2 regions of the Chungangia koreensis genome follow, and region 2 is predicted to be linked to the other one. Evidence: predicted binding sites of a transcription regulator. Region 2 holds the regulator's gene; the other holds the start of a gene.
What was found. Region 2 encodes LexA, which represses DNA repair genes until DNA is damaged. Its sites were predicted from a motif close to CNAACANNTGTTNG; they were not measured.

Region 1 (15,865 bases), 210 kb from region 2:
ATACCCATTCCCCATTTTTTCTGTTATCTGTCGGCCTATTATACTTCGGATTTCGAAGTTTGTCATTAAGTATTTAGACAAAATAAATGAGAATGAATACACATGCAGCAGTACCGACAAAGCACAAACCTTGGGCAACTCTTAACATATTAGTATGTTGCCGACGGTATCTCTTCATATCGTTAAACGTTAAAACGATACCTAAAAAGCCAGCAAGTGCCCCGATTGCAAAGAAAATCCTTGGGAAAAATGGAAGAATCGCAAGCAATATGGAAACGGCACCTAACATTAAAGGTAAATCCCTTTTCACAGTACACCGCCTAATAATTTATAAATGCAATAAAAATAAGATCATTTGAATTCATAACTATTTACGTTGTTAGAGTAGCAGCTAAAAAATTCACTTTTATTAAACTATGAAATACTGCTTGTCTTGTATACATAGAAAAGGTGCGAAGGTCATTGTATAACTATCAACTATTTCAATGAAAATACCCCTGGATCCGAAATGACCCAGGGGTAATATTAACTTATTTAGTTTCAGGTAGACTCACTTTTTTAAATACATGGACGACGGTACCACTTTCCTTCTCATCTACCTTGAAGGTTCCGTTAGAATAGCGGTCTACAAATCTGATGGTGGATGCTTCAACATCAACGCGTCCGCCATTATTTGTCTCCAAAACATACACTTCTTGATCATCTACAATATCGACTGTGACTACCCGGTGTGGATTCGCTTTAAGTTCCTTCAATACTACGACTCCCCGTTTCGCACGAGTTCCAGCGTCCAATTCGCTCAGCTTCATCCGTTTAACGGCACCACGTTGTGTGATGAGCAACATAGACAAATCAGCTTGCTCGTTCGCGGCTGCAGCAGAAACGACATAGTCACTGTCTTTCAAATTAATGCCCTTGACACCGCTTGCTTTAACTCCTAATACAGGAACTTCACTGAGCGGGAATCTGACTGCATATGCATTGTGAGTGAAAATGAACACATCTTCTGTTCCATTCACAGGAATTGCCGTGAGCATTTCATCGTCGCCTTTTAGACCCATTGCTTTTAAGGTCTTTGAATAACGCTGCACTTTGTAGTCAGACAGTTTGGATTGCTTCACCATACCATTTTTAGATACACTCAGAATATGTTGCTCATTTTCTTCGAATGATTCAACACCCACCACTGAAATGATGTGCTCGTTCGGTTCAAGTCCGACAATACTTGAAATATGCTGGCCAAGGTCCTTCCAGCGGATATCCGGCATCTCATGGACAGGTTGATAAATATAATTGCCGTGCGATGTAAATAACAGCAATTGGTGTTGTGTATTCATCGTCGCTTCATATAACAAATAATCGCTTTCCTTCATATCGAAGGTTTGCCCATTCGAAGCATTATAGGAACGAAGGCTTGTCCGTTTGACATACCCATCCTTTGTAACTGTTACTACGACATCTTCACTTGGCACTAACAATTCAAGAGTAAGCTTGATCTCTTCTATTTCATCTTCAATGACTGATCGGCGACTTTCAGAGTATCGTTTACGAATATCGAGCAATTCTTTTTTGATGACTTTAATGAGCTTTTTCTCGCTGTTTAAGATTGCAGACAATTCCTCGATCAGTTTGTTCAACTCTTCTTGTTCCGAACGAAGCTCTGTAATGTCCGTATTCGTCAAACGGTAAAGCTGCAAGGAAACAATCGCTTCAGCTTGAGCTTCGCTGAAGTCGAATTTTTTCGTCAAGTTTTGTTTTGCATCCCGTTTGTCTTGCGATTTACGGATTGTTTGGATGACCTCATCTAAAATGCTTAGAGCTTTCATTAAGCCTTCTACGATATGTAGACGGTCTTTTGCTCTAATCAGGTCATACTCGGACCTCTTTGTAACGACATCCTTTTGGTGTCCGATATATGCATCGAGCATCTTTGGAAGTGACATAAGCATCGGACGTCGATCGTTAATGGCAATCATATTAAAGTTATAAGTTACTTGGAGATCCGTATTTTTAAAGAGATATTGAAGAATTCCATTCGCATCGATTTCTTTCTTCAATTCAATGACGACACGAAGTCCGGAACGGTCGGATTCATCACGTACGTCAGAAATGCCATCAAGCTTTTTATCAAAGCGAATTTCGTCGATTTTCTTCACTAAGTTCGCTTTGTTCACTTCATAAGGGATTTCTGTGATGACAATCTGTTCTTTTCCGCCCTTGAGCTCTTCAATCTCTGTTTTGGAACGGACAACAATTTTACCTTTTCCAGTTTCATAAGCCTTTTTAATTCCGTCAATCCCTTGGATAATACCGCCAGTCGGGAAATCCGGCCCTTTGATGACAGTCATAAGTTCATCGACTGTCACTTCAGGGTTGTCCATACGCATGAGGACTGCATCCAATACCTCATGAAGTGCATGTGGTGGAATATCCGTTGCATAACCGGCAGAAATACCGGTTGAGCCATTTACGAGCAAATTCGGGAATCTTGCAGGTAATACTGTCGGTTCAACTTCGGAATCGTCAAAGTTGGGAATGAATTCAACCGTTCTTTTTCCGATATCCCTCAATAGTTCTCCGGCTATCGCTGATAACCTCGCTTCAGTGTAACGCATCGCAGCAGGCGGATCACCGTCGATGGAACCGTTGTTACCATGCATTTCTACCAATGCGTGGCGGACCTTCCAGTCCTGACTCATCCGGACCATTGCTTCGTATACGGAGGAGTCTCCGTGCGGGTGATAGTTACCGATTACGTTACCTACGGTCTTTGCAGACTTCCGGAACGCTTTGTCGCTCGTATTTCCCTCATGAAACATGGCATAGAGAATCCGTCGTTGAACGGGTTTCAAGCCATCTCGTGCATCTGGTAAAGCCCGGTCCTGGATGATGTATTTGCTGTAGCGGCCAAACCGGTCACCGATCACCTCTTCTAACGGTAAGTCCTGTAAGCGCTCGGTTTGACTCATTCATGTTCCTCCTCTACAACCAATAAATCATTTTCCAAGATGTTTGTTTCATCTTCCAAACTGAAGTCGACGTTCGCTTCAATCCATTTACGGCGCGGTTCTACCTTATCACCCATCAATGTCGTGATCCGGCGTTCCGCGCGTGTATCATCGTCAATCTGAACACGTATCAATGTCCGGGTATCCGGATTCATCGTCGTTTCCCATAATTGATCGGCGTTCATCTCTCCAAGACCTTTATAGCGCTGAAGCATATAACCTTTACCGATTTTCTTGATGGCTGCATCCAAATCTTTTTCCGTCCAAGCATACTCAAGTTTTTCACTCTTGCCTGAACCTTTAAAGACTTTGTACAGCGGTGGCATGGCAATATAGACCTTCCCTGCCTCAATTAACGGACGCATATAGCGATAAAAGAATGTTAAGAGCAACACTTGGATATGTGCCCCGTCCGTGTCAGCATCGGTCATGATAATGACTTTGTCATAGGCAGCATCATCAATGGTGAATTCCGGACCGACTCCTGCGCCGATTGTATGGATAATCGTCGATATTTCTTCGTTTTTCATAATATCCTGCAATTTCGCTTTTTCCGTATTAACGACCTTTCCACGGAGCGGCAAGATCGCTTGGAATGAACGGTCACGGCCTTGTTTGGCAGATCCCCCTGCAGAGTCACCCTCAACTAAGAACAATTCGTTTTTAGCTGCGTTTCGGGATTGGGCAGGTGTCAACTTGCCTGAAAGGAGCGTATCTTTTCTACGCTTTTTCCCGGAACGGGCATCTTCGCGTGCCTTACGAGCAGCTTCGCGAGCCTGTTGGGCACGGATTGCTTTCCGGACTAATGATGCGCTAAGCTCCGCATTTTCTTCCAAGAAGTACATCAACTTCTGTGAAACGACGGAATCGACTACTGTTCTTGCCTGGCTTGTCCCAAGCTTACCTTTCGTCTGCCCTTCAAATTGCAACAGATTTTCCGGAATCCGGACTGAAATGACTGCTGAGACCCCTTCTCGGATATCAGAACCTTCCAAGTTTTTATCCTTATCTTTCAGAAGGCCAATTTTTCGTGCATATTCATTGAAGACCTTGGTCATTGCAGTCTTTGCACCTGTTTCATGCGTCCCGCCGTCCCGCGTACGGACATTATTGACGAAGGAAAGAATCGTTTCTGAATAACCGTCGTTGAATTGAAATGCAAATTCTACTTCTATTTCATCCTGATCACCCTCCACGAAAGCAACCGGGTGCAGCACATCTTTTTCTTCATTCAAATATTCAACAAACGCTTCGATGCCTGTTTCATAAAAATAGACTTCCGTTTTCTCGGTAGCTAACTCATGTAATTCAATTTTCAGGCCTTTGAGAAGAAATGCAGATTCACGGAGACGCTCGCTAAGCGTATCAAAATTATATTTCGTGACAGAAAAAATAGCAGGATCCGGTTTGAAATGTACAATAGTTCCTGTTTCTTTCGTTTTCCCGATTTCTTCTAATGGCGTTACCGGTTTACCACCGTTTTCAAAACGCTGGCGGAAGAGCTTTCCTTCACGGTGAATGGTCACTTCCAACCAAGAAGAAAGTGCATTGACGACTGATGAACCGACCCCGTGGAGTCCGCCGCTTGTTTTATAGCCGCCTTGGCCAAATTTACCTCCGGCGTGCAGGACGGTTAAAATGACTTCAACTGTAGATTTACCTGTCTTATGGGTCCCTGTTGGCATTCCACGGCCAAAGTCCCGTACGCTGATACTTTGGTCTTCGTGAATGTTCACAATGATATGGTTTCCGTAACCGGCCAAAGCCTCGTCAACGGCATTATCTACGATTTCATATACTAAATGGTGAAGTCCCCGGGCATCGGTTGAACCGATATACATCCCTGGACGTTTACGAACGGCATCTAATCCCTCCAAGACCTGGATGGAATCATCATTATATACCGTTGAAGCTTGCTGTTTTGCCAAAATCTCGCCCCCAAACAAAACGTTTGTTCCCTATTTTCTTTTAATCGTACAGCTTATACAAAAGCATGTCAATTTCATGCTGATTGCTATGTGGCTTCATTCATTGTAAATCAATTCGAACGATCTTGGCAATTCAATTTCCCGATATGACGCTGTTTCCGTAATCTTGAGCTACAAAATTTCCGTTGTAGAAGACTCTATGAACATGGTAAACTAATGCTAACTGTTAGGAGTAAGTCCTAATGACTCGAACGGAAAAGGAGCAAACACATTGGAAACAGTCATGATCATATTGATAGCCTATCTGCTTGGATCAATACCGTCCGGACTATGGATTGGAAAGTGGTTTTATAAAACGGACATAAGGCAGCACGGCAGCGGGAATTTAGGCGGTACGAATACATTTCGTGTCTTAGGAAAGACAGCTGGTCTCATTGTTACGATCATTGATATCTTAAAAGGAACAGCAGCAACTCTACTTCCACTCATACCTTTTTTTGCAGATTCACCTGTTCATCCGCTCATATTAGGATCGCTTGCGGTGATCGGACATATGTATCCGATTTTCGCAGGATTCCGCGGCGGGAAAGCTGTAGCAACTTCTGGAGGAGTGGTACTTGGTTACCACTGGCCTCTATTCTTGATCTTAATCATTAGCTTTTTCATCTTTTTGAAAATCACGAAAATGGTATCGCTGTCGTCTATGATTATGACGATCATTGCAACTATCTATACTATCATTTACACAATCAATACGGGAGATTATTCCCTCCTTCTATTGATTCTTATTGTGTCGATATTCATTTTCTACCGTCATCGAGAGAATATTAAGAGGATCAAGGCAGGAACTGAGCCAAAAATAAAATGGATATAATATAATAGAACTAACTTGACTGAAAGTTGGTGACTCGTATGAAAATCCATATTTCCGACGAGGCGAAGAAATGGTTTCAAGATGAAATGGATGCGGAACCAGGCGATATGGTACGCTTTTATGCCCGCTACGGTGGTTCAAGCCCATTACATGAAGGTTTTTCGTTGGGCGTTATGATTGATCAGCCTATGGAAGCAGCGGTGGAAACGAAAGAGAATGACATCACTTTTTTCATTGAGGAAAAGGATGTGTGGTATTTTAGCGGCCATGATCTGTATGTCGGTGTCGACGAAACCAAAAACGAACTGTCCTACCGTTATGAATAGCATAGAAAATCTCCGAACTCATCGTAGTTTGGAGATTTTTTAATGGCAAGAAAAGAAGAGATCCCGTTCAGGATCCCTCCCATTTCTTAAATTTTAGCAATTGCTCACCTAAACCTTCGTTCTTTAAAATACGTTCTTGATGAATTCCGAATAGGTCAAAATGTGGATAGTTCCCCCGCTGATCGATCCATTCCGGTTTCAAGTCGTATTTCTTTCCCCATTCCATCAGCTTAGTCAAATTCGCACAACCCACTTTAGTAACAGTGTTGCAGCCTGGGAAACGATCATCAAGCCAGTAGTGGGTCAAAAAGGCAATTTCCTCATTTTTCACGGCCGCTTTCCAAGCTTGAAGCTCCTCCCGTTTAATTCCGAATGCCATTAGTTGCCGCTCCGTGCAATTTCCGTATACTTCGCATTCCATTCTGGATCTAATTTAGAGAGAGGTACTGGCCTTGAATTATCTTTCCGAATCACGACATGCTCTGACTTCGCTGTTGCCGCTAACGTTCCATCTTCGTGAACGATTTCATAGCCATAAACCGTCCGTAGTTTACCATGTGTCTCTACCCATGTACGGACAGTCGGTCGATCGCCATATTTTACCGCTTTCTTATATTGAATATTTAAATCCGTTACCGGGGATACGTAGCCGTCTGCTTCCAGCTGATGATATGTAAACCCGAGGTCCTGAATAAGACTTGTCCGTCCGATTTCCATCCAGACCAGATAGTTCGCATGGTAAACGACTCCCATCTGATCCGTTTCAGCATAACGGACCTCAATCTCTTTTTCGCTAACAAACATGAAAAATCACCTCTCTCCATATTATACAGGAGAAAGGTGAAGAGGCTCAACGTGATGGCTCGAATGCCTGCAACTTCTTCTTATCGATTTTTCCGACATGTGTCTTTGGAAGTTCACTTAAGATGACTATTTTTTTGGGTACTTTATAAGAGCCTAAATACTTTCTGCAATGGATCAGCAAGGCTTCTTCTTCATACTCAATACCATCATCCAAGACGATGAAGGCCGTAACCGATTCACCCCATTTTTCATCGGGAATCCCAACTACTGCTGCTTCCCGGATCCCTAAGAAATGGATCAGGCATTGCTCCACTTCCTGCGGATAAATATTCTCACCGCCTGAAATGATCATTTCCTTTTTCCGTCCGACGATATAATAATCTCCGTCTTCGTCGAATTTCGCTAAGTCTCCTGTCTTTAACCATCCATCATCGAACGCAGCCGAAGTTTCAAGCGGCTTATTCCAGTATGCCGTGAAAATATGCTTGCCTGACAAATATAATTCGCCTACTTCTCCTGGTCCACAAGGATTACCCTCTTCATCCACGACTTTCACAGAATTGAAGATCATGCTTTTACCGACTGAACCTTTCTTAGTTTCAGCTAGCTCCGGGCGGATAAAAAAGTTGTTTGGTCCAGCTTCAGTCAACCCGTAGCCTTCTTTAAACTTAAATCCCCGTTCAGTGAATCGATTATAGATCGTTTGTGGACAAGGAGCACCACCCGAAAGAAAGACCTTCATAGACGGAAATGATGATTGTTTGAAATAATTTTCCTGGATCATCTGCTGGTACATCGTCGGAACAAATAAGGAAATCGTAGCCTCGTATCGGTCCGTGGCACGTAATGCCATATCCGCATCGAATCGATTACCGATCACGACCGTACCGCCAGCCATTAAAATTGGCAAGCTTAATGCATTGATTCCGCCTGTATGGAATAACGGCATATAATTGATCGTGGTATCTTCTTCGGTTAATCCCCAACTGATAATCGTATTGATGGAATTACAGTTGACAGCTTCAAATGAAAGAATGACTCCTTTTGGATTACCGGTTGTTCCACCTGTGTAAATGAGAAGCCAAGGGTCTTCCGGTTTGAGCTCTACTGAACTTTGGAATACCTCTTGTACGGTAGCATCACTGTTTGATAATGAGCGCGAAGTGGAGACACTCAATTGGTTTGCGACATCTTCCATTAATTCATCAAAAACTATATAGGAAGGTTGACAATCCCCTATTACATATTGCAACTCATGAACACTAAAACGCCAGTTCAATGGTACGTAGATATATCCATCCAATCCACAGGCGAATAGAATCGCGAAAAGTTCCGGATGATTAGGAGAAAGGACTGCAATCCGATCTCCCTTACTTAGTCCTTCAGTTGTAAAAACGTTGCGCCAGAATGATATGCGGCCAATCAGTTTTTTATATGTCCAGTGCTCATCGGAATGAACATTCACTAAAGCGGTGTGTGTGGGAGACATCGCGGCACGTTTTATAATCCAATTCAGTTCTGTTAACACGAGCGTTCCCCCCTTTCTCATTTACATCATGATTCCACCATCGACATGAAGAACATGCCCGTTGACATAGTCCGATTCATCACTTGCCAGGAATAGGTATGCGTTCGCTATATCTTCCGGCTGTCCTAAGCGTTGCAATGCAACGACTGATTTCATCTGATCGATAATCTTTTCAGGCATTTTCGCAACCATAGCAGTTGCGGTGAAACCTGGTGCTACTGCGTTTACGTTTATACCTTTGCGCCCTAATTCTTTTGCCCAAGTCTTTGTCATTCCGACTACCGCAGCCTTTGTAGCGGCATAGTTTGTCTGGCCCACATTCCCGTACACACCACTAACGGATGAAGTATTAATGATTTTTCCTTTTCCTTTTTCGATTAAGTAAGGAATGACTGCTTGTGCACAGTTGAAAACGCCGGTCAAATTGACATCCAGAACACGTTGGAAATCAGCGGGTTCCATTTTTGTCAGCATAGCGTCTCGGGTAATTCCGGCATTATTGATGAGAATATCGATCGTTCCATACGTTTCGATCGTTTTTCCAATCATTTGATCAACGCTTTCTCGATCTGCGACATTCACTTGTACGTATGTAACGTCATACCCTTCCTTGCGAAGGGCTTGTTCCTGCTCTTTTCCTGCATTCTCATCAAAGTCTGCCATAATGACCTTCGACCCCTCGGAAGCGAAACGCCTGACTGCAGCCAGGCCGATTCCATTCGCTCCTCCGGTAATGATTGTTATTTTTTCAGATAATCTCATTCTTCCAAACTCCTATCCTAAAAACTCTTCGATTTCTCTCTTTAACACTGGCAAATTATCAACTAATGGGGAGTGTCCCATATCATTTAATGGAACGTACTTCGCGTTGTTTCCCAAGTCTTCTACGATTTCTTGGGTCATTTGTTCGGTCACCACATAATCGCGGTCACCTCTTAAGATTAATACTGGTACTGTTACATCTTTTGCCTGATTTGTTCCATCGTTCACTCCATTATGTTGTGAGCTGATATTGAATGTATTGAGTGCATGGTAGACATCAGCCAAATTTCGCTGGGTGAACATGTCATCGATATACTCTTCATATTTTTCTTCATCCGGTCGGTTATGCGTGTAAATTACTGCATTCCAGACAGCTTTCAGGCCATCACGATTCTTCGTATCATAGAGCCCTTGAACCCCAATGGTCTTGCCATCCTTTTCTACTTCTTGGATTGTTTTCAATCGGTTTTCTAAGTCGGGAGATCCATCCTCTTTTGTTAAATACATCGGATACCCTCTTGTAGAGCCAGACGCAAGTAATACTAACTTGTCGCATAGCCCTGGATAATCCGCTACAAATTGCAAACACACTGTTCCGCCAGTAGACCAGCCAATCAGATGGAAGTCCTCGAGTCCAAGTGCATCCACAAATCCTTTTAAATCATCTGAGAAGTCTTTGATGGAAGTAATGCGGCTATTATAGGAAGAACCGCCAAACCCCCTTAAATCCAAAGCATAGAGTTTATATTTCGGGCTTAGCGTTTCCATCAGAACGTCCCAGTGTTTGGATGATGTCATATTACCGTGAACTAAAACTATTACTTTTTCTCCGCCATATCGTTCCCGATATGTAATAACCTCATTGTTTTCAAGCATGATTTTTTGAAGTGCCATTACTCTTCCTCCCTTATGATTTGCCCCATTTAACTGTGATGGCTCCCCATGCATAGCCGATTCCAGCACTAACTAATACTGCAAGATCACCGTCGTTAAGCTGCCCTTTTTGTTCGGCAAGTTCTAATGAAAGAATTTGATCCATCTGTCCGATATGGCCGTATTCATTCAAATAGGTTGAGTTGTTTTCTGATAGCCCTAATTCCTGAAGAACATAATCATGCGCAGAACGTTTCATGTGCAAAATGGCCAAGTAATCAATGTCATATTCCTTGAATCCACTTTTCTCTACGGAACTACGAATTACTTGAAGGAAGTTCTGCATCGACTTTTGTTCTAACCGTGCCTTCATTCCTTCAGGATCCAATACGTCAAGTCGGTACTCGCCGTTTGTGAGAGACTCTGCTGTCAGAGGATGCATTGTTCCACCAACGGGAACCACTACATCTTCGGAAAAAGAACCGTCTGTGACAATCTCAGACTCCAAGAGGATATTCTCCTGGTGACCATTTCGAAGGATCATTGCTGCACCACCGGCTCCTAAATTGAACATGAACCGTGTTCTTTCGTTTTCGTAATCAATAAAATCCCCGTTCCGATAGCCACCTGCCAAGAGAACTGTACGAATGGATGAATCCGATTCCATCATGCTTTTAGCCACTTTCATGGCCATAATCGTTGTACCGCATCGAAGCGCAACATCGAATCCCCATGCATGAAACGCACCAAGCTCTTCTTGCATCTTGATGGCTGCGGTCCATAGCGGATATTCTTTATACTCTTCTCCGATATAAATGATGAGATCGATTTCTTTCGGATCGACATTTCCTTTTCGGAGTGCTTCCCTTGCAGCTTTTATTCCCATTGCCACCGTATGATCTTCTGGACCGGGGATTGGTTTTTGGATAATCCCCAGCTTCTCTCTCACGACACCTACCGGTACACCGGATTTGGAAGAGATTTCTTCAGCTGTCATCACTTTTTCCGGCAAATATATTCCCGTGCTTACGATTCCGACTTTCATGATGCAGCCTCCTTGCTCTTAGAAGATATGACGGAAGCTTCTACTCGTTTTTTTCGTTTCATTTTAAGGTTTCGGAAGAACCCGACGATCCCCATCGGGAAGAAAATAACCGCTAAAATGTAAATAATCCCAAAGAAGATAATCCAGCGTTCAAAAATCGGATGCGTGGAGGCCAAGTCAGATAAATAATGTTGTGCCAGTTCGATGATTCCAGCTCCAAGTAAAGGACCGATCAGTGTTCCGACCCCGCCAATAATCGTCATAAGTAGGGCATCAAGTGTTATATCCATTGTTAATACGCTCGTATTGACGAATCGTAGTGATACAGCGTAAAGCGATCCCGCCAAGCTGGCGACAACACCGGCAACAACTGATGCAATAACTTTGTAATGAAGGGTATTGTACCCTAAGGCACGAGTACGCGGTTCGTTTTCCCGGACGGCAACAAGAATCTTACCTAATGGAGAATTCACGAATCTACGTAAGAACAAATAGATGACGACGAGCAAACCTAATGCGACTAAATAGAAAACAATCCGATCACGGAAGACTTCCGGTGCCTTGAATGTGAATCCATCGTTGCCGAAAGTTAAACTTCGCCATTTTTCCGCAAGGACTAAGAATAGTCCTGATAATGCCATGGTCAGCATAGCGAAGAAGTGGCTCTTTAGCCGTAGTGTCAAGAGTCCAACGGCAAAACTGATGACACCAGCAATCGCCATACCTGCAATGATGGAGAGAACGAACAAACCGATTGTCGGTTCCATTCGATCTAACATAACTGCTGTAGTGTAGGCGCCCATTCCGAAGAACATGGCATGCCCAAAAGACACAATCCCGGTATATCCAAGAAGAATGTCGTAGCTCATAGCTAAAATACCGAAAATGAATACTTGAGTCAGCAATATCGTCCATGTGCGCGATTCCATGACAAATGGGAAGATTGCCAGTGCCGTGACGATTAGTAAAAGAATTACGTAATTAAATTGAAATTTTTTCATTTCGTCACCCCTTTGCGGTAAATAGACCTTGCGGACGGAAGATTAATACAACTGCCATCAGGATCATATTGACCGCAAGTGATAGTGCCGGAACATAGTAAGCCATGAAGCTTCCTGCAAGACCGACTAGAATAGCCGCTAATAGCGAACCAGGGAAAGACCCCATTCCGCCGATGACAACGACGATGAACGCTAAGATAGCAAATTCCATTCCCATTTCCGCATATACTTGACCTGAGTATGGGGCCATCAATACGCCTCCAAGTGCAGCAAGTGCAGAACCGGTCATGAATACAAGTAAAAATACACGTTTGATGTTAATGCCGAGCGCCTGGACCATATCCTTGTTGATGACTCCGGCACGGACGATCAGCCCGATTTTTGTACGTTTTAAGATATACTGGAAGATACCAAAAACAATCATTCCTACTATGATAATGAAAAGTCGATATTTGATCAAAATGACATCTCCGATTTCCCAGCTGCCCGCTAAATAGTCCGGTGTTTTAACAGCAATCTGGTTCGGGCCCCATACTACCTTAATCATCTCCTGCAAAACGAGCATGAGACCGAGAGTGATTAAGATCTGTTGAACATGGTTGCCATAAACCGGCTTAATGATCAATTTCTCTGTAAAGAATCCGAGGATTGCACCTGTAATGAGTGCACCTGCAATTCCGATAAAGAAGTTGCCAGTCATCCCGTAGACCCAGACCCCGGCAAAAGCTCCCCAGGCAAACAAGCCTCCGTGTGCAAAGTTCAAGACGCTCATTAAACCGAATATGAGGGTTAGTCCTGCTGCCAGTAAGAAGATGAGCATGCCTGTCGCGAGTCCGTTAATGGTTAAGTTAATGAGCAACTCCATGCTCAGCCCCCCTTTGCCCAATTCCTAAGTACTTACGTTTCAATTCATCATTTTCGATTAGCTCTGACATCCTGCCCGATTCAACCGTTTCACCATCGTCGATCAGAGTAAACGTATCACCAATCCGGCTGGCCATGATGAAGTTCTGCTCTACTAAAACAATCGTTGTCCTTTTCTTCATTTCCACTATTGCTTCCATTACCTTTTCTACAACGATTGGAGCCAGTCCTTTCGATGGTTCATCGATTAGAAGCAACTTACTGTCATTGACAAAAGCTCTGGCCATGGCGAGCATTTGCTTCTGCCCACCGGATAAATGGCCACCGTCCTTCTTCCAGAACTTTTTTAAGTCCGGGAATAAGTTTAGTACGTATTCCTGCCGTTCAAATGCGGCATCATCTTCTTTACGCATGGCAACTTTCATATTTTCCTCAACAGTCAGTGGACCGAATATGCCTTGATCCTCCGGAACGTAGCCGATTCCGCCATTAGCAATGTTGTATGTAGGCTTTTTAGAAATTTCTTCGCCATTGAAAAGAATCTTCCCTTTCGAATTCGGAGTCAGCCCCATAATCGTTTTTAAAGTTGTCGTTTTCCCAGCTCCATTCCGCCCTAACAAAACACTTACTTCTCCCTTCTTCGCTTCAAATGAAACCCCTTGAAGGATGTGGTATTGGCCGATATGTGTATGGACATCATCAACTTTTAACAAGACTGTCATCGTATAACCCTCCCAAATACGCATTTTGGACCGTCTCATTGTTCATGATATCTTCCGGTGTTCCGTCAGCAAGCAACTTGCCGTTGAATAACACCATGATAGAGTCGGAAAGATCGAGAATCATATCCATCTTGTGTTCAATGAGTAAAATGGTTCGATCACCACGGTTCTTAATTTGATGAATGACTTCCAGAATGGCAGGTACTTCTTCCAATGACATACCGGCTGTCGGTTCATCTAATAAGAGAACTTCGGTTTCCAATGCAAGTAACATAGCAATCTCAAGCTTTCGCTTTTCACCGTGTGATAATTGGCTTGCAAAAGCATCCGCTTTCGAGGATAAGAGTACAAGCTCGAGCAGCTCATGGGCACGCTCCGTAATAAGTTGATAGCTACGGAAATGTTTCAACATCTGATAACGGATCTTTTCCTTGGATTGAACCGCCAACCTTACATTTTCAAGGACCGTCAAGTTCGGGAAAACATTCGTAATCTGGAATGAACGTCCAAGCCCCAGTCTTGTTCTTTCTACTGAAGAAAGCTTTGTTAACGGCTGTCCCTTAAAGTAGACCTCTCCCTCGCTCGGCTTCAGCTCACCACTGATTAAATTGAAAAAAGTCGTCTTCCCGGCACCATTCGGGCCAATAATCGACTTGAAGTGCTTCTCTGGCATTTCAAAATTGACATGATCGACTGCTGTATGGCCGCCGAAACGAATCGTTAAATTTTCCGTTTTCACTATTGGTTCCATGTGGTCATCCCCTTTCTGCCATCCCTCTATATGCGAGAGTTCCTATTCGTATATAGAGGGACAGGCCCTCCAATGGAAGGCTGCCCCAACTGATTTATTTCTTGTTTAAGATTGGCGGCTCCGTCTCTTCCGCTGATAGTTCACGGATTAGGACTGGTACCGGATAATCTACACCATCTTGTTTTTCAAGCTGGATCGAATAGAGCGGTTGTAATGCTTGGTGGTCTTCTTCACGGAATGTCATCGTTCCTTTTGGTGTGTCAAATGACATACCTTCCATAATGTCGATCAACTTGCTCGCATCCGCATCCCCCTCGGATTTCTTCAATGCTTCAACAATCGCGATTGCAGCACTCATGCCGCCCGGTGTGAAGAGGTCAGGTACTGCCCCATCGAAGCGCTTCTTATGCTCTTCAACTAACCAGTCGTTGATTTTATTGTTAGGAAGTGTGTGGTAGTAAACTGAGAACCCTTCCATTCCAACAAGTGGTTCCATAACGCTAAGTGCCGGAATATCAGGTGCCCCTGTAGAAATTTTAATCCCTTTGTCTTGTAGCTTCATATCCGCAATTTGGTTCCAAGGAGAGTTAGCTCCCGCCCAAACAACGAATAGAAAATCAGGTTTTGCCTCAATAATCTTTTGCAAGTTGGATGTGAAATCCGTTGCAGCAGGATCAGCATACTCTTCCAATACGATTTCAGCGCCTAATTTTTCAGCAGCTGTCTTAAATGCTGCTACTCCGTCCCAACCAAATGAATAGTCAGGTGCGAATGTAGCAATTTTCACTCCTTCGCCAGCAATCGCAGCAGCACCCGCTACAGCATCCTGAGAAGAGTTACGTCCAGTACGGAAAATGTATTCGTTAAACTCTGAACCTGTAATACTGTCAGCTACTGCAGGTTCAACAATCATAATCTTTTCGTATTCTGCAGCAAGAGGTAGAACAGCCAATGTATCTCCAGAGCTGGAAGAACCGACTAAGAAGTCTACTTCATTCTCTTCAAGTAACTTTGTCGCCTTTTGAACAGCTACTTCAGGTTTTGTTTCGGTGTCTTCGTAGAAAACTTCAATCTTCTTTCCTGCTACTTCATTTGTTCCTCCAGTAGCATATTCGAGTCCAAGATCGAATCCGTTTTTCGTTTGTTTTCCGTAGGATTCAAGAGCTCCAGTTAAGGAGGCTAAGACACCGATTTTGATCGTGCCGCCTTCAGCTGCCTCCGCTGGTTCGTCTCCATCAGTTGAACTTGTACCTGTACCCGAATTATTGCAAGCTGCACTGAACAATAGTAATGAAGCCAAGCTGGCAAGCAACCACGGTTTTCTTTTCATAGTAATCCCCTTTCCCTTTGTGGAATGTAAGCGTTTTCCTTGCTCGCTA
Region 2 (15,865 bases):
GAGCCCGCACGCAGCAGGTGGGTGTCCGCTCCCAATCTTTTGACTTCCCCTAACAGGGGCATGTCAGCTAATTGGAAATAAGGACTCCCGACGATCAAAGTGTTCGGTCAAAACTGAAAGTCAAATAACGAACACATCAGGATTCGTGGTAAGTACATATTAGCACATGACCAATTATTTTTCAATTGGTTCATTCTGGAGAATTAGACTCATTCTTCACCTTGACCGATAGTCCTAATTCGTCCATTTGGTTCTCGGATACAGTACCAGGCGCCGCTGTCATCAAATCGTTTGCACTTGCAGTTTTAGGGAAAGCAATCGTTTCACGCATATTTGAGCGACCTGCAAGAAGCATCACCAGCCGGTCAAGACCGATCGCTAAACCACCATGTGGAGGTGGACCATATTCAAAAGCTTCCAGAAGGAATCCAAATTGTTCCTTCGCTTCTTCTGTAGTGAATCCTAAAGTCCTGAACATTTTTTCTTGTACTTCACGTTCATAAATCCGGATGGAACCTCCACCAAGCTCTAAACCATTCAGTACAATGTCGTATGCTTGAGCGCGAGCCTCTCCAGGATTTGTTTCGAGCAAGTGTACATCCTCTACGAAAGGCATCGTAAACGGATGGTGAGCCGCATAATATCTGCCTTCTTCAGCGTCATATTCGAATAGCGGCCAGTCTGTTACCCATAGGAATTCATAACGGGACTCATCGATCAGACCTAAGTCTTTCCCGAGCTTATTACGAAGTGCACCTAAGGAATTTGCCACCACTTCTTTGCTGTCTGCAACAAATACGAGTAGATCTCCAGTTTCAGCTTCTACTTTTTGGCTCAGTTTTGCTGCACGTTCTTCTTCAAAGAATTTGGCAATCGGCCCTTTAAGCCCATCGTCTTCGACTTTCAACCATGCAAGACCTTTCGCGCCATAGCGTCCCACGAATTCCCCTAAAGCATCAATATCCTTTCGGGAGTAGTTGGAAGCTGCTCCTTTTACATTGATACATTTTACTTGGCCGCCAGTTTGGACAGCTCCCGAGAATACTTTAAATTCTGTATCCTCTACAAGGGAAGAAACATCCTTTAACTCAAGACCAAATCGAACATCCGGCTTATCAGAGCCGTATCTGTCCATGGCTTCCGAATATGGCATACGAGGAAATGGAGTTTTAATTTCAATGCCCTTTACGTCTTTCATCACTTTTAGGAGAAGGCGTTCGTTCATTTCAATTATTTCATCCATAGACATGAAACTTACTTCCATATCCACTTGGGTGAATTCAGGCTGCCGGTCAGCCCGTAAATCCTCATCTCGGAAGCAGCGAGCAATTTGATAATATTTATCAAAACCAGACACCATCAATAACTGCTTAAAGAGTTGAGGTGACTGCGGTAAGGCGTAAAAATGTCCTTCGTGGACACGGCTTGGAACTAAGTAGTCCCTTGCCCCTTCGGGAGTGGACTTCGTCAAAATCGGAGTTTCCACCTCAAGGAATCCTTCCTCGTCAAGGAACAACCTGATCGCTTTCATGATGTCAGAACGCATTTTGAATGTGTTATACATGACTGGGCGGCGAAGGTCGAGATAGCGATATTTCAATCGGATATCTTCGTTTACATCTGTATCATTCTCAATCATGAAAGGCGGATTTTTTGAGACATTTATAATCACTGCCTCTTCTGCCTGTATTTCAATTTTCCCTGTCTTCAAATTATTATTAACTTGAGCTGCTTCACGTGCGATGACCTTTCCGGCTACTTGGAGCACATATTCGTTTCGTAACTGTTCTCCAATTTTTAAAGCTTCTTCAGAGATTTCAGGATTAAATACAATTTGCACGATTCCTGAACGGTCACGTAAATCTACGAAAATCAGTCCACCGAGATCACGTCTCTTTTGAACCCAGCCCTTTAAGACCACCTGTTCTCCAATTTGACTTTCTGTTACTTCACCACAATAATGACTCCGTTTTGTCACGATGATTCCCCCTGACTAATTAGTTCCGTTTTAAAAATGATAGTATTTCATCGAATAATACTTTCTGTTGGGTACCGTCCGTCATATTCTTAAGGACGGCGCATCCTTCATTCAATTCTTCCTCACCAATGATCAAAACATTCTCGGCACTTAACCGATCAGCTGATTTCATTTGAGCTTTCATCTTCCGGTCCAAATAATCAAGATCGGCAGAAATGCCATTTAAACGGAAATTCCGGACGACTTCAACAGCTTTCTTTTTAGCTTCTTCACCAAGAGCTACCACATACACATTCAGAGTTGATAATTTCGGTAACGGAACTCCTTCTGCCTCCTGTGCTAACAGGATACGGTCAACACCCATGCCAAAACCGATTCCAGGAGCAGTTGGTCCACCAATATTTTCCACCAATCCGTTATAACGTCCTCCACCGCAAAGAGTTGTAATGGCACCGAACCCTTCTGCCGTACTCATGATTTCAAAAGCCGTATGAGTGTAATAGTCAAGTCCGCGGACGAGATTTACGTCCACTTCAAATTTCAGTCCCATTACTGTTAAGTATTCTTTTACTTTGTCAAAATATTGCTTTGATTCCTCATTTAAATAATCGCTTAATGCTGGTGCCGTATTCATCAGCGGGTGATTACGGTCAACCTTGCAATCGAGGATCCGAAGCGGATTCTTTTCCAGCCTGTTTTGGCAGTCTTGACAAAATTCACCGATGCTTGGCTTAAAGTGTTCAACGAGTGACTCCTTGTGCGAAGCCCTGCTTTCTGCATCCCCCAATGAATTAATGACAAGTTTTAGACTTGTTAATCCTGCTTTTTTACAAATATCCATTGCCAAAGAAATAACTTCTGCATCGATTGCCGGATCTGCACTTCCGATCGCCTCTACCCCGAATTGAGAGAACTGACGATAACGTCCAGCTTGCTGACGTTCATAACGGAACATTGGTCCCATATAATACAGCTTGACCGGTTGGTCCGGCATTCCGAACATTTTATGCTCAACATAGGCCCTGACAACCGCTGCAGTTCCTTCTGGACGAAGGGTAAGGCTTCGATCCCCACGGTCAGTGAAGGTGTACATTTCTTTTTGGACTATGTCTGTAGTATCTCCTACACTCCTCAAAAACAGCTCCGTATGCTCAAACATCGGCGTACGAATTTCTTTGTATTGATAAAGGCTGCAAGTTTCTTGGATCAGCCTCTCAATTGACTGCCATTTTTCCGTTTCAACTGGAAGAATGTCTTTTGTCCCTCTTGGAACTTGATAACTCATATACATTCCTGCCTTTCTGTCTATTTTCCCATTCAACTGATACTTAAGGTGGTTTTGATCGCTTGGTTAATGAGTTAGAAAATATAAAAAGCCCCCGTCCCTTGCATATGCAAGGGACGAGAGCTATTAGCTTCCGCGGTTCCACCCTAGTTGGTGCTTAATGCACCCACCTCGATCCGGATAACGGCCGGTTCCGTCCTTCCCTACTAGATGGAATTCCACCTTTCGACAAGGAGCCTCTCGGTTGTTGTTCACTTATATGCTCCTGGAGGAAAGATTTCAGCCAAGTCTTTCCATCTCTTGCCATTCTGCGATATAGCTACTTTTCCGGTCATAGGCGATTACTCATTTAGATTACCTCTAATCATAATGACTCATTTTTTTAATGTCAATCAAATTTTCTTAAAAAGGGATGGTATTTTTTTGTCGGAAATTTTAGAATGATGTAAAGGAGGGATACGGTGAAATCTTTAGTTTCAACAAAATACATAAAATTTATTCTCATTACTGTACTTATTTTTTATTTTACACCTTTATCTTTACCTGTCCAAGCTGCCGATGAAGAAGTCAAAGTTATGGTCAAGTCCCTTAAGGTCCGTTCGGGTCCCGGACTTTCTTACAAGGTGACGGGGTCACTCGTATTAAATGATGTGGTTAGCGTTAAAGACAAGTCTGGAGATTGGTTGAAAGTCGAGAATGGGTCCATAAAGGGATGGATCGCTTCCTGGCATACCGAATCACTGAAAAAGGGGCAGTCTTCAGGTAAAAACATTGTTTCTCAAGTTGATCGGTTAAATATCCGTTCACAGCCTTCCCTTTCCACCTCCGTACTTTCCCAAATGTCTGCTGGTGATGAAGCTGTTGCGATCCAAAGTAATGGGGAATGGACTGAAATTGTATTTAACGGTATTACAGGTTGGGTATCAACCCAATACATAGAAGAATCGAGCAAAAAAGAAAATGATAAGACGAACATTGCGACTACCCGCTTCTTTGAAGTTTCGGTCAGCGCATTAAATGTACGTTCAAAACCTGACCTTACTTCAAAACGAGTGGACTTGATCAAAAAAGGACAATCATTCAAAGTAAAAGAGCAATCCTCTAACTGGGTGAAAATCGATTTAGGGAACAAGGAAGGATGGGTCTATTCCTTCCATGGAACTTTTGTCGATAAAGCGGACAAAGCGGTAGCAGGTGAAACATCTTCTGATGCACCAAATTCTGTCACGATTCTGTACAATGGGACAAACCTTCGCTCCGAGCCTACTACAGATAGTCAAGTAGTCTATCGGGCTAACGCTGGTGAGCAATTTGCTGTAAAATCTGTTAGCGGCGATTGGTATGAAGTAGCTGCCGGAAACAACGGAAAAACGTTTGTCGCAAATTGGGTTGTAAAAGCCGGTGATGGTTCTGTTGAAAAGAAACAGGACGAGCCAAATCGCAAAAAAGGAACTTTGCACGGTTTGGATATTGTTCTTGATCCCGGACACGGCGGGAATGACAGAGGAACAACAGGGGCACGGGGAACTTTAGAAAAAGGAATTACATTGAAAACAGCTGAAATGCTTGCTGAGAAATTGAGAGCTGCTGGCGCGGACGTTACCTTAACAAGGGATTCGGATGTATATGTGGATTTACGTAAAAGGGTTGCTATAGGACATCAAGTAGGGGCCGATGCTTTCATAAGTCTCCATTACGATGCTACAGATAGCAGTTCAGTTCATGGATTTACGACCTATTATCAGCACAGTTATCAACGAGATCTTGCTAAGGCTATCAACGAAGAAATGAGCGAAACGATAACTTTACGGAATCGTGGAAATCAGCCTGGAAATTACTTAGTGTTGAGGGAAAACCGTCAACGAGGTGTCCTGATCGAACTTGGTTACCTAAGCAATCCATCAGAGGAACGTCATGTGACAACTGAACAATTCCGCGAACAAGCAACTCTCGGGATTTACAAAGGCTTACTAAGCTATTTTGACGATCAATTGAACGAATAAAAAGAACCTGTTCACTTCGATTTGAACTGAACCCCGAATAGTGGACACTTTAATAAAAGTGACCCTATTCGGGGTTTTTGTCTGTTCAAAACCCCGTTATAATAGTTCAAATAGATGAAACGGGTGAGTGAATATGAGTAAAAGAATTTTTAATGAATCTCAACAGAGAATATTGGAACGCAATGAGGCTGTCCAAGCTGTTACCGATCGGTCGATTTCGTTTACTCCTGAATTCAAAATCAAGGCAGTTAACGAATACAAACAAGGGAAATCGCCTTCTGATATCTTCATCAATCAAGGGTTGACGTTGGACCTCATCGGTCCAAAGAAGCCGAAGGAATGCTTATCACGTTGGAGATCCACCTATGCCGTTTACGGCGAGGAAGGCTTTTATATAGAAAGGCGTGGAAAAGGCAGTACTGGGAGACCTCCTGTGAAAAATCAATCTGCGGAAAAGCGATTGGAAAAGGCTGAAGCGCGCATAAAATATCTGGAAGCTGAACTTGAACTTTTAAAAAAGCTCGAGGAACTCGAAAGGCAGGCGAGGAAGAGACACTAAAGCCATATGAGAAATATCAATTGATCAATGAAATCATTCGCAAATATAATTTACAGTACATGACGGCCTACCTTTGTACAGTGACGGAAGTAAGCCGAAGCGGATACTACGCTTGGTTGAAACAGTCGGACAACCGATCCGTAAAGGAGGAATCAGATTTCCTGGATTACCTTCTCCTAAAACAAATCTATGATGCAAAGAGAGGAAAAGCAGGTTATCGGGTCCTCCGGATGATTTTAGAGAATGACTATGGTGTCATCATGAATCCTAAGAAAATCCGGAGACTAACGAATAAGTTTGGGATGAGCGCGAAGATTCGCCGTATGAACCCATACAGAAAGCTGGCGAAGGCCACCCAAGAACACCGTACGGTGTCAAACCATCTGAATCGCGAGTTTAAGCAGGAAGAACCCCAGAAAGTATTCTTAACCGATATCACCTATCTTCACTACAGGAATGGGCAAACCGCTTACCTTTCCTGTGTTAAAGATTTGGCGACACGTGAGATTGTATCGTTTGATCTTTCAAGAAGCCTATCCATGGAGATTGTCTATCGGACTCTTGCCAGATTGAAAGAGTCATTGAATGGAAACATTCATCCTGAAGCCATCCTACATTCAGATCAGGGATTCCACTATACTCATCCTGAATACAGGAATCGAGTGAGGAAAATGGAACTTACACAGTCAATGTCCCGTAAGGGTAATTGCCTGGATAATGCCCCAATGGAATCATTCTTCGGCCATTTGAAAGACGAGTTAGACTATAGACAAGCAGAGGATTTTGAAACTCTTTATAAACTTGTGGCGGAGTATATCGAGGAGTACAATACTCAGAGATATCAATGGGATTTAAAAAAGATGACTCCGGTACAATACCGAAGCCATCTTTTGGCTGCCTAATTGGCAGGTTGCTTTTATTTAATTGTCCATTTTACAGGGCGCAGTTCAGATTCCAACGCTGTTTTTTTATACATTTGGTGATTTTAGTGGAGCGGTGGAAGAAGGAGCCAAGACCAGGCACCAAATACTTCGCCATAATGTAACGGTTCTTCTTTATTTCCACTTAAAATTCCCATGACTCAATCTCCTTTAATCATTCATTCATCCGTATTTTGTGGAAAAGGGAGGGGGTTATTCGCAAACAAAAAAACCGCTTGAAGTATCAAGCGGTCAAAGATTCCTTAATGAATTTGCCGGTACACGCCAACGACCTTACCGAGGATGGATACCTGTTCGACAATAATGGGTTCCATAGAGGAGTTTTCCGGTTGAAGCCTGAAATAAGATTTCTCTTTGAAGAATCGTTTGACAGTTGCTTCGTTTTCCTCTGTCATAGCTACTACAATATCTCCGTTATTAGCAGTTTGTTGTTGTTTGACGACGACGTAGTCACCATTTAATATCCCTGCTTCTATCATACTATTACCTACAATTTCAAGCATGAAGAGATGATCCTCCGACGTTCCGAATGATTCAGGTAGAGGGAAGTATTCTTCAATGTTTTCAACGGCAGTGATCGGAAGTCCGGCTGTAACTTTACCGACCAACGGAACATGAACAACTCCTGCTTTTACTGTGAAGTCAGAGTCTGGATCCAAAATTTCAATAGCCCTTGGTTTTGTGGGATCCCTTCTGATCAAGCCTTTACTTTCAAGTCGGGCTAAGTGGCCATGGACTGTTGAACTGGAAGCAAGCCCAACAGCTTCCCCGATTTCACGGACGGATGGTGGATATCCTTTTAAGCGGACTTGTTCCTTTATATATGCAAGGATATCTTCCTGCCTTTTTGATAGTTTCTTCAATTCCTTCACCTCTTTTTGGTATGTGGTCTGTCTATTCTTACATATAGTATAGCAATGTTCGTATAAGAATGCAAACATAGGTTCGAAATAAATTCTTGACAAGAAACAGATGTTCGTAATAAAATAAGAACATACATTCCGAACGAATATTCTTATTAGGGGTTGAATTTGATGAACTTCATTAAAAATAATTCTTTTATTTTATCCATTATTGCTTTAAGTGCCATACTTACATTGATTGCCGGACTTGTAATGGGGGAAGAAGAGCCCAATAAAACGATTGTGATCCATCAAGGGGATACACTCTGGACGTTAGCAGAACAATATAAGGGTGACCTTCCACACGAGGAATGGATCGCTTCAGTCATGGATGCAAACGACTTACACCATCCAGTAATCACATCTGGAAGCAAGCTGGTTATTCCAAGTTCACTAATGAAAACTGATCAGATTGCAGGCGAAATCTATTTGGCAGGCGAGAATCATTGAAAAATAAAAGCTGTGTTATTTACTGCAGAGTCAGCACGGAAAAAGAGTCGCAAGAGGTTTCTTTAGAACGACAAGAAGAGGAATTGAAATCATTTGCGGGTAAATTGGATTTGAAGGTTTCGAAAATCTTCACGGACAAACATAGCGGTTATGATGTAGAACGTGAAGGACTTCTGAGCTTATTGGAATTCGTAAAAAGTGCTGGTGTGGATGTCGTTTTGGTACAGGATGAAACTCGTCTTGGGAGAGGAAATGCCAGAATGGCGGTTTTGCACTTACTGCAGAAATCGGGTTCCGAAGTCTTTTCACTAAATGATGCTGGACCTGTTTCACTTAACGAGATGGATACGATGCTGCTTAATATATTGGCCATTGTAGAAGAATATCAACGTAAAATACATAATGCTAAAATTAGAAGAGGGATGCGGCGTGCAGTTGAAAAGGGATACCGTCCTGAAAAAAACTTGAAGCTAAAGGGGAATCCGGAGGGTAGGGAAAGGATTGACCTTCCAGTGAATGAAATTATTAATTTACGGGAAAAAGGGTTAACTTTTGAAGAAATCGCTTCAACTCTTAGAGGACTAGGTTTCCAAGTGAGCAAGGCGACCGTTCATCGCCGTTATGCCGAAATTATAGAAGGACTGAAAGGCTAATTTCTTGCGCTTTCAGTCTTTTTTTCATACCTTTTTAATAATGGCATCTTAGAAAGGAGGAGAGATCTTGTTACCACAAAAGAAACTCCAACGAATTAGCGAACTATCCAAAAAGTCAAAAACGATCGGCTTATCGGTTGAAGAAGCGAAGGAACAATCCGCTTTAAGAAAAGAGTACTTAGATACTTTCCGGTCCTCCATGAGAGATATGATTGAAAATGTAAAAATAGTCGACCCGAATGGAAATGACGTAACACCAGAAAAAGTAAAGCAATCCAGGAATAATAAGTACCCTAATTGATAGCGGCGTTATTGTATTTATGGAGAACGTTGACTACACTATAAGAGGAATGTATCTCTTGTCACTTGAAAGGATGTTAACTAATGACAAATCAAGTCGATCAACTTGCTATTAATACGATCCGTACTCTATCTATCGATGCAATTGAAAAAGCCAATTCCGGTCACCCGGGTCTTCCAATGGGTGCTGCACCGATGGCTTATACTCTTTGGACGAAACATTTGAACCATAACCCTAAAAACCCTGAATGGTTCAACCGAGACCGTTTTGTCTTATCAGCCGGTCATGGTTCAATGCTCTTATATAGTCTTTTACATTTGAGCGGCTATGGACTCCCGATGGAGGAGATTAAAAACTTCAGGCAATGGAATTCAAAAACTCCAGGACATCCGGAATATGGACATACAGTTGGAGTAGAAGCAACTACCGGTCCACTTGGCCAAGGAATCGGGATGGCAGTTGGTATGGCAATGGCCGAACGTCATTTAGCTTCTTTGTACAATAAGGAAAACTATAAGATTGTCGACCACTTTACATATGCATTATGTGGCGACGGTGACCTGATGGAAGGTGTTGCTGGTGAAGCCATTTCGCTTGCTGGACACTTACAGTTAAATAAATTGGTCGTACTTTATGACAGCAATGATATCTCGTTAGATGGAGAACTTGGCATGTCCTTCTCCGAAAATGTCCGCAAACGGTTTGAATCTTATGGATGGAACTACTTACGTGTGGATGACGGGAACGACATTGGTGCTGTATCGAAAGCGATAGAAGAAGCAAAATCTTCCTCCGACAAACCGACACTGATTGAAGTGAAAACCGTGATCGGATATGGTTCCCCCAACAAATCCGGTAAATCGGATGTGCATGGAGCACCACTTGGTGAAGATGAAATGAAATTAACCAAAGAATATTACAAATGGACATTTGAAGAGGATTTCTTTGTTCCTGATGAAGTGTATGAGACTTTCAGTAAGTCAATCGATGCGTTAGGAGGGAAAGCTGAAGAGGAATGGAATGCTCTATTCAATGAATATGAACAGAATTTCCCGGAACTTTCTGCTCAATTGAAAGCATCGTTAAATGGGGAACTGCCAGAAGGACTTAGTTTCCCTGTATATGAAGAAGGGAAATCACAAGCAACACGTTCCTCATCTGGAGATGCCATAAATGCAATTGCCAAAGCAGTACCTTACTTCTTCGGAGGAAGTGCAGACCTTGCAGGTTCCAATAAAACAACCATCAAAGATGGAGGCGACTTCACTGCTGAAGAAGGTGCCGGCCGTAATATCTGGTTTGGTGTACGTGAATTTGCTATGGGTACGGCTCTAAATGGAATGGCACTTCACGGAGGTTTACGAGTATTTGGCGGGACATTCTTCGTATTTAGTGATTATGTGCGTCCAGCAGTTCGTTTGTCCGCACTAATGGGACTTCCTGTTACGTATGTATTTACGCACGACAGTATCGCAGTAGGAGAAGATGGCCCTACTCATGAACCGGTTGAACATTTGGCTGCTTTACGTGCTATGCCAAATCTTTCTGTCATTCGACCGGCGGATGCTAACGAAGCAATGGCTGCTTGGAAAATAGCAGTTACTTCCGAATCTGTACCGACAGCGTTGGTCCTTTCCAGACAGAACTTGCCGGTTCTAAAACATACGGCAAACCTTGCAGAAGAGGGCGTAACCAAAGGGGCATATGTTGTTTCCCCGGCAGCTAAAGAAAATGCAGATGTGGTCTTATTAGCGACTGGTTCAGAAGTTAGCCTCGCTGTGGAAGCACAAAAAATGCTTGCTGCAGATGGAATAGAAGCTTCTGTTGTATCCATGCCTTCATGGGACCGTTTCGAAAAACAGGATGCAGCTTACAAGGAATCCGTCATTCCAAAATCCGTGAAAAAACGCTTAGCAATTGAAATGGGTTCATCCTTAGGGTGGCATAAATATACTGGAGATGAAGGCCAAGTCCTTTCAATCGATACCTTCGGAGCAAGTGCACCAGGGGAAATCGTGATGAAAGAATACGGCTTCAGTCCGGAAAACGTTGTATCGCTTGTTAAAGAAATGTTGGAGTGAATATCAATTAAGAAATGAGAGGTCTGCTATGCAGGCCTCTCATTTTATTGACCAAAGCATAAATAAGATTCCGCTGGATAATTGGAGCATCGCTCCAGGCGGACGCTTTCCGCGGGCTCGCGCCAAGCCTCCTCGGCTACGCCTGCGGGGTCTTGGACTGACTCGCTGTCGGGCCCTCAGGATGCGGGTCATGCGTCTGTTGCCACAGGACGTGGCGAACTTAGGACGCCTTCCTCTAAGGAGTCGCCGCCTTTCGCTCTTTATCTCTACTTTAAATAAGTGATTAAAACAAGTAAATTTCATTTCTGAATGGGAGTATTAGGACTCTCCTTTGTTCATGTTTGTATATCAAGCAGTGCTCGCCACGAAGACTCCTCGAAAATGCTTCGCATTTCCTTCGTGCGGTGTCTTTTCGAGGAAGCTATTACAATGTCCTGTGGGAATAGCTTGAGCTGAAGACCCCGCAGGAACGAAGTGACGTTCAGTTAATGAACAAAGGCTAAGGCCGCCGCGTCCTGCGGAAACGCCTTTGTGACCAACATCCTGTTGGCCTAAGCCCACGGAAAGCGAAGTGGCGGGTACTGCTATTTTCTTATAAATCTACAGTTATTAAAAATCAATCTTATCTACAGTATTTAAGGTCTGGGATATCTTTATTTTGCAACTGATCTTTTTCGGTTTCGACAAAAATAGTGCCTTATTCCTTCCTCCGTTTGACAAACTTCTTCTATTAAGTTTAGTAAGATGATAGAAAAGCTGGGGGGAGTTTTCATGCGAACGTACTCAATTTTTGAAATTAAATCCGACTACCAACCGTTCATCATCGGCAGGGAACATCTTCTTTTTGAATTGTTGAATGGGAAAGGAACCTTAAAAGTAGGTACATCTTCTCGTGAAATAGACTATCTATGTGAACCAATCGATCCTACTCTGATTGACCAAGCAATCATGCAGAAAATGGGGAATCTGTTTCCTTCGATTATCAAGAAAACGGGGAGCTTTGAACTTTCCCATCCCATTAAAGGGGATATCACCATCGAGATTCATCCATTGCATCTCGAAGCAACATGCAATGGGTCTCGTATGCTTGATTTGGACCTGTTTGTGAGTTTGTCCAATGTCAGTAGTTCTTTCTTTGCGGTCATGGATGATGAGCATGAATGCGGTTGGTTGAAGCCTGTGAAATCAGAACAAGTAAGCATGCAATACATGCGAGAAGTGAGAACCGTCTAATGGGACAAAACCGATTCTATTGTTGTAAAATCCTCTATTGTGCAGTAAACTTCTAATAGACAAGTAAGAGGAGGACTACAGATAATGGATAATTGGGTTTGGATTTTATTGATTGTCGTAGCGTTAATCGCTGGCGTTGCAATTGGCTTCTTTGCAGCCCGTCAATATATGATGAAATATTTGAAAGATAATCCGCCGATCAATGAACAAATGCTTCGCATGATGATGGCACAAATGGGTATGACCCCATCCCAAAAGAAAATCAACCAAATGATGGCTCAAATGAACAAAATGGGCGGAAAATAAGAAAACAGCACTCCATTGGGTGCTGTTTTCATTTTGGTCTAATATAACCGTATTCTTTTAGAAAGTCTGTGACTACCTTTTCGTATTCCATAGGATTTTGGTTAAAGGATTGTGCGTGAGGTCCTTTTTCGAATAGCTTCAATTGCTTCGGACCGTTCTTTAATTCGTATAATTCCTTCGTCATGTCAGGCAGGATAAAATCATCTTCCAAGCTATGGATGAATAACACGGGCTTTTCGATGTGCTGAACCGCTTCTTTCGGAGATACTGAACGGATCGAATAGCCATCTCTAAATTTCAGAAAGAAGTCCGCTAATTTAATCGCAAGGCTTGTACGAAGGGGCGTTTCCTTTTTCATTAAGTACAGGAGTTGCTCCGTAAAATCGGAGAATGGGCAATCGACCACGTAAAAATCGGCTTCATCCTTCAGCGACCCCGCATATAGAAGGGTAGTAGCAGCACCCATGGATTCTCCGTGAATGCCGATGATTGCATTTTCATCATTTACATGTTCCCTTACTGCATCCGCAACCGCCTTCAAATCTATTTTTTCATAAAAACCAAAGCTGGTTGTTTTCCCCCCCGAGTCTCCATGTCGTCTTGCATCGTAAATTACGGAGTTGAAACCAAGCCGCTCAAAGAGACGTGCATATTTGATCGAATTGATTTTATTTTCGGTTACCCCGTGGCAAATAATGACGAAATTATTCGTCTCCAACGGTTTCAAAAATACGGCTTTAATCGAATAACCATTCGGTGATTCAATCCATTGGTCGTCCATGGGAACAGAGGCATACCAATTCTGGTCGAATCGTTTTGCTTTTGTTTCCCGGTCCAATATGAATTGATCATCCTTCTTTTTCATGTACATCATGCGGTTCGTCAAAGCGAAGCCCGCAATCGTTGTCAAGGCTGTCATGGCACTCGACGCAATTGTGGTGATCCAAAGGACTCGGCGGCGTTTCATATGACCCCCTCCAGCTTATTGTTTATATAAACGATACATACCCGATTCAATCGGTTTTGAGACGTATCCGGCAATCAGGTCAATAGCTTCACACAATTTATTAATATCAATGCCGGTATCTATGTCCATATGATGTAGCATATGGACGACATCTTCTGTCGCAACATTACCGGTAGCACCAGGTGCAAATGGGCATCCGCCCAACCCGCCTGCAGAAGTATCAAAACGGTCGATTCCTGCTTGTAGCGAGGCGAAAATATTAGCAAGCGCCATTTTGCGTGTGTCGTGGAAATGGGCTGTTAAAAGAACGGTTTCTGATAACTCTTCCTTGAGATAAGAGAAAAGCTCATAGCTTTCTACCGGATCTGCCATTCCGATCGTGTCTGCAACGCTTAGCTCATCGACTCCCCAGGACGTGAATTCTTCGCAGATCGCCAATGTGCTTTCTTTGTTTATCTTCCCTTCAAAAGGGCAGTAGAAAGCAGTGGAAATACAAGCTCTTACAAAAACTCCATCTTTCTTTAGCTGTTCCACAATTGGTTTCAGCTCATGCATACTTTCTGCTGTAGTTTTATTTATATTTTTCTTATTAAACGAATCACTTACTCCGACAAACACTGCCACGCTATTTGCTCCTGATTCTAAAGCCCTTACCACACCTTTTTCATTGGGAGTCAGTACAATCTGTCTTCCGTTCTTTGGAGATTCAGACACGATTTGCACGGCATCAGCCATTTGTGGCACCCATTTCGGTGAAACAAACGATGTGATTTCCATTTCCGTAATCCCGCTTTGCTGTAGTGCTTCGATAAATCTGACTTTAACATCTGGCGGTACGATCATCGATTCATTTTGAAGTCCATCACGTGGTCCGACCTCGATAATTGTCGCTTTCTTTGGTAAAATAAACATAACATCCCCTCCTAATATACTATTCTAATGATGGGATGAGTGTTTTAGCAATAAATGAGATAGGGGAAAGGGAGGATTCGTACAATGACGAAAGAAGTTGTTGTTGTAAGTGCGGTCCGTACAGCAATCGGATCATTCATGGGTTCATTAAAAGATATCCCGGCTACAAAATTAGGGGCTGAGGTAATTAAAGAATCTCTGAAAAGAGCTGGAGTAGAACCTGCACAAGTTGATGAAGTAATCATGGGAAATGTTTTACAAGCTGGTCTAGGACAAAACCCTGCGCGTCAAGCATCGATCATGGCAGGACTTCCTCATGCAGTATCTGCAATGACCATAAATAAAGTTTGCGGTTCTGGTCTGAAAGCGGTTCATTTAGCTGCTCAGGCAATTGTCGCAGGCGATGCCGACATCGTCGTTGCTGGTGGAATGGAGAATATGAGCCAGGCACCATACTTATTGAAAAATGCTCGCGAAGGTTTCCGGATGGGCGATCAGAAAGTCGTTGATAGTATGATCAGCGATGGCTTATGGTGTGCATTTAACGATTATCATATGGGAATTACTGCTGAAAATCTATGTGATGCGTATTCACTTTCACGAGAAGAGCAGGATCAATTTTCAGCCCGTTCACAAGAGCGTGCAGCTGCGGCAATCGAAGAAGGAAAGTTCAAGGATGAAATCATTCCTATTGAAATTCCACAACGGAAAGGTGACCCTATCGTTTTCGATACCGATGAATATGTGAAAGCGGGGACAACAGCTGAAAAACTTGGCAAATTACGTCCTGCGTTCAAAAAAGATGGAAGTGTTACAGCTGGGAATGCATCCGGGATTAACGACGGTGCAGCAGCAGTTGTAGTAATGTCCAAAGAAAAAGCGGATGAACTTGGTTTGAAGCCGCTTGCGACTATTGTTGCAAATGCAAGTGCTGGTGTCGATCCATCTATCATGGGAATAGGACCAGTACAAGCGGTCAAGAAAGTATTAAATAAATCCGGAATAGATCTATCCGAGATTGAGTTGATTGAAGCAAACGAGGCGTTTGCCGCTCAATCACTTGCTGTTGACCGTGAATTGAAATTTAACCACGATATTTTAAATGTAAACGGCGGCGCTATTGCCCTTGGTCACCCTATTGGTGCAAGTGGAGCTCGTATATTTGTGACATTGCTTCATGAAATGGAAAAGCGTGATGCAAAGTCTGGTCTTGCTACACTATGCATCGGTGGCGGACAAGGTGTTGCTACGATCGTTAAACGATAAGGAAGATCAAAATGGCAAAAAAGAGAAA

Region 1: the regulator LexA is predicted to act here: its motif matches at 4,953-4,966, upstream of parE (DNA topoisomerase IV subunit B).

What each region holds. Positions count from the first base shown of each region.
Region 1 covers NZ_JBHSEC010000019.1:646,342-662,206, reverse strand. The annotation lists gene ACFOZY_RS12535 (MFS transporter) at 1-8, opposite strand, end outside; gene ACFOZY_RS12530 (hypothetical protein) at 74-310, opposite strand; gene parC (DNA topoisomerase IV subunit A) at 531-2,969, opposite strand; gene parE (DNA topoisomerase IV subunit B) at 2,966-4,936, opposite strand; gene plsY (glycerol-3-phosphate 1-O-acyltransferase PlsY) at 5,208-5,810, shown strand; gene ACFOZY_RS12510 (HesB/YadR/YfhF family protein) at 5,849-6,136, shown strand; gene ACFOZY_RS12505 (hypothetical protein) at 6,204-6,515, opposite strand; gene ACFOZY_RS12500 (acyl-CoA thioesterase) at 6,515-6,940, opposite strand; gene ACFOZY_RS12495 (AMP-binding protein) at 6,987-8,468, opposite strand; gene fabG (3-oxoacyl-ACP reductase FabG) at 8,490-9,230, opposite strand; gene phaZ (intracellular short-chain-length polyhydroxyalkanoate depolymerase) at 9,243-10,124, opposite strand; gene ACFOZY_RS12480 (3-oxoacyl-ACP synthase) at 10,138-11,148, opposite strand; gene ACFOZY_RS12475 (branched-chain amino acid ABC transporter permease) at 11,145-12,149, opposite strand; gene ACFOZY_RS12470 (branched-chain amino acid ABC transporter permease) at 12,154-13,014, opposite strand; gene ACFOZY_RS12465 (ABC transporter ATP-binding protein) at 12,998-13,735, opposite strand; gene ACFOZY_RS12460 (ABC transporter ATP-binding protein) at 13,713-14,486, opposite strand; gene ACFOZY_RS12455 (substrate-binding domain-containing protein) at 14,581-15,816, opposite strand.
Region 2 covers NZ_JBHSEC010000019.1:437,545-453,409, reverse strand. The annotation lists RNA gene ssrS (6S RNA) at 1-146, opposite strand, end outside; gene aspS (aspartate--tRNA ligase) at 191-1,978, opposite strand; gene hisS (histidine--tRNA ligase) at 1,998-3,263, opposite strand; T-box leader at 3,373-3,607, opposite strand; gene ACFOZY_RS11420 (N-acetylmuramoyl-L-alanine amidase) at 3,725-5,266, shown strand; one part of gene ACFOZY_RS11415 (IS3 family transposase) at 5,400-5,778, shown strand; one part of gene ACFOZY_RS11415 (IS3 family transposase) at 5,778-6,727, shown strand; gene lexA (transcriptional repressor LexA) at 7,009-7,629, opposite strand; gene yneA (cell division suppressor protein YneA) at 7,801-8,118, shown strand; gene ACFOZY_RS11400 (YneB family resolvase-like protein) at 8,115-8,771, shown strand; gene ACFOZY_RS11395 (DUF896 domain-containing protein) at 8,839-9,072, shown strand; gene tkt (transketolase) at 9,156-11,153, shown strand; gene sirA (sporulation inhibitor of replication protein SirA) at 11,925-12,386, shown strand; gene ACFOZY_RS11380 (YneF family protein) at 12,471-12,692, shown strand; gene ACFOZY_RS11375 (alpha/beta hydrolase) at 12,721-13,659, opposite strand; gene ACFOZY_RS11370 (hydroxymethylglutaryl-CoA lyase) at 13,675-14,571, opposite strand; gene ACFOZY_RS11365 (acetyl-CoA C-acetyltransferase) at 14,656-15,837, shown strand; gene ACFOZY_RS11360 (YqkE family protein) at 15,849-15,865, shown strand, end outside.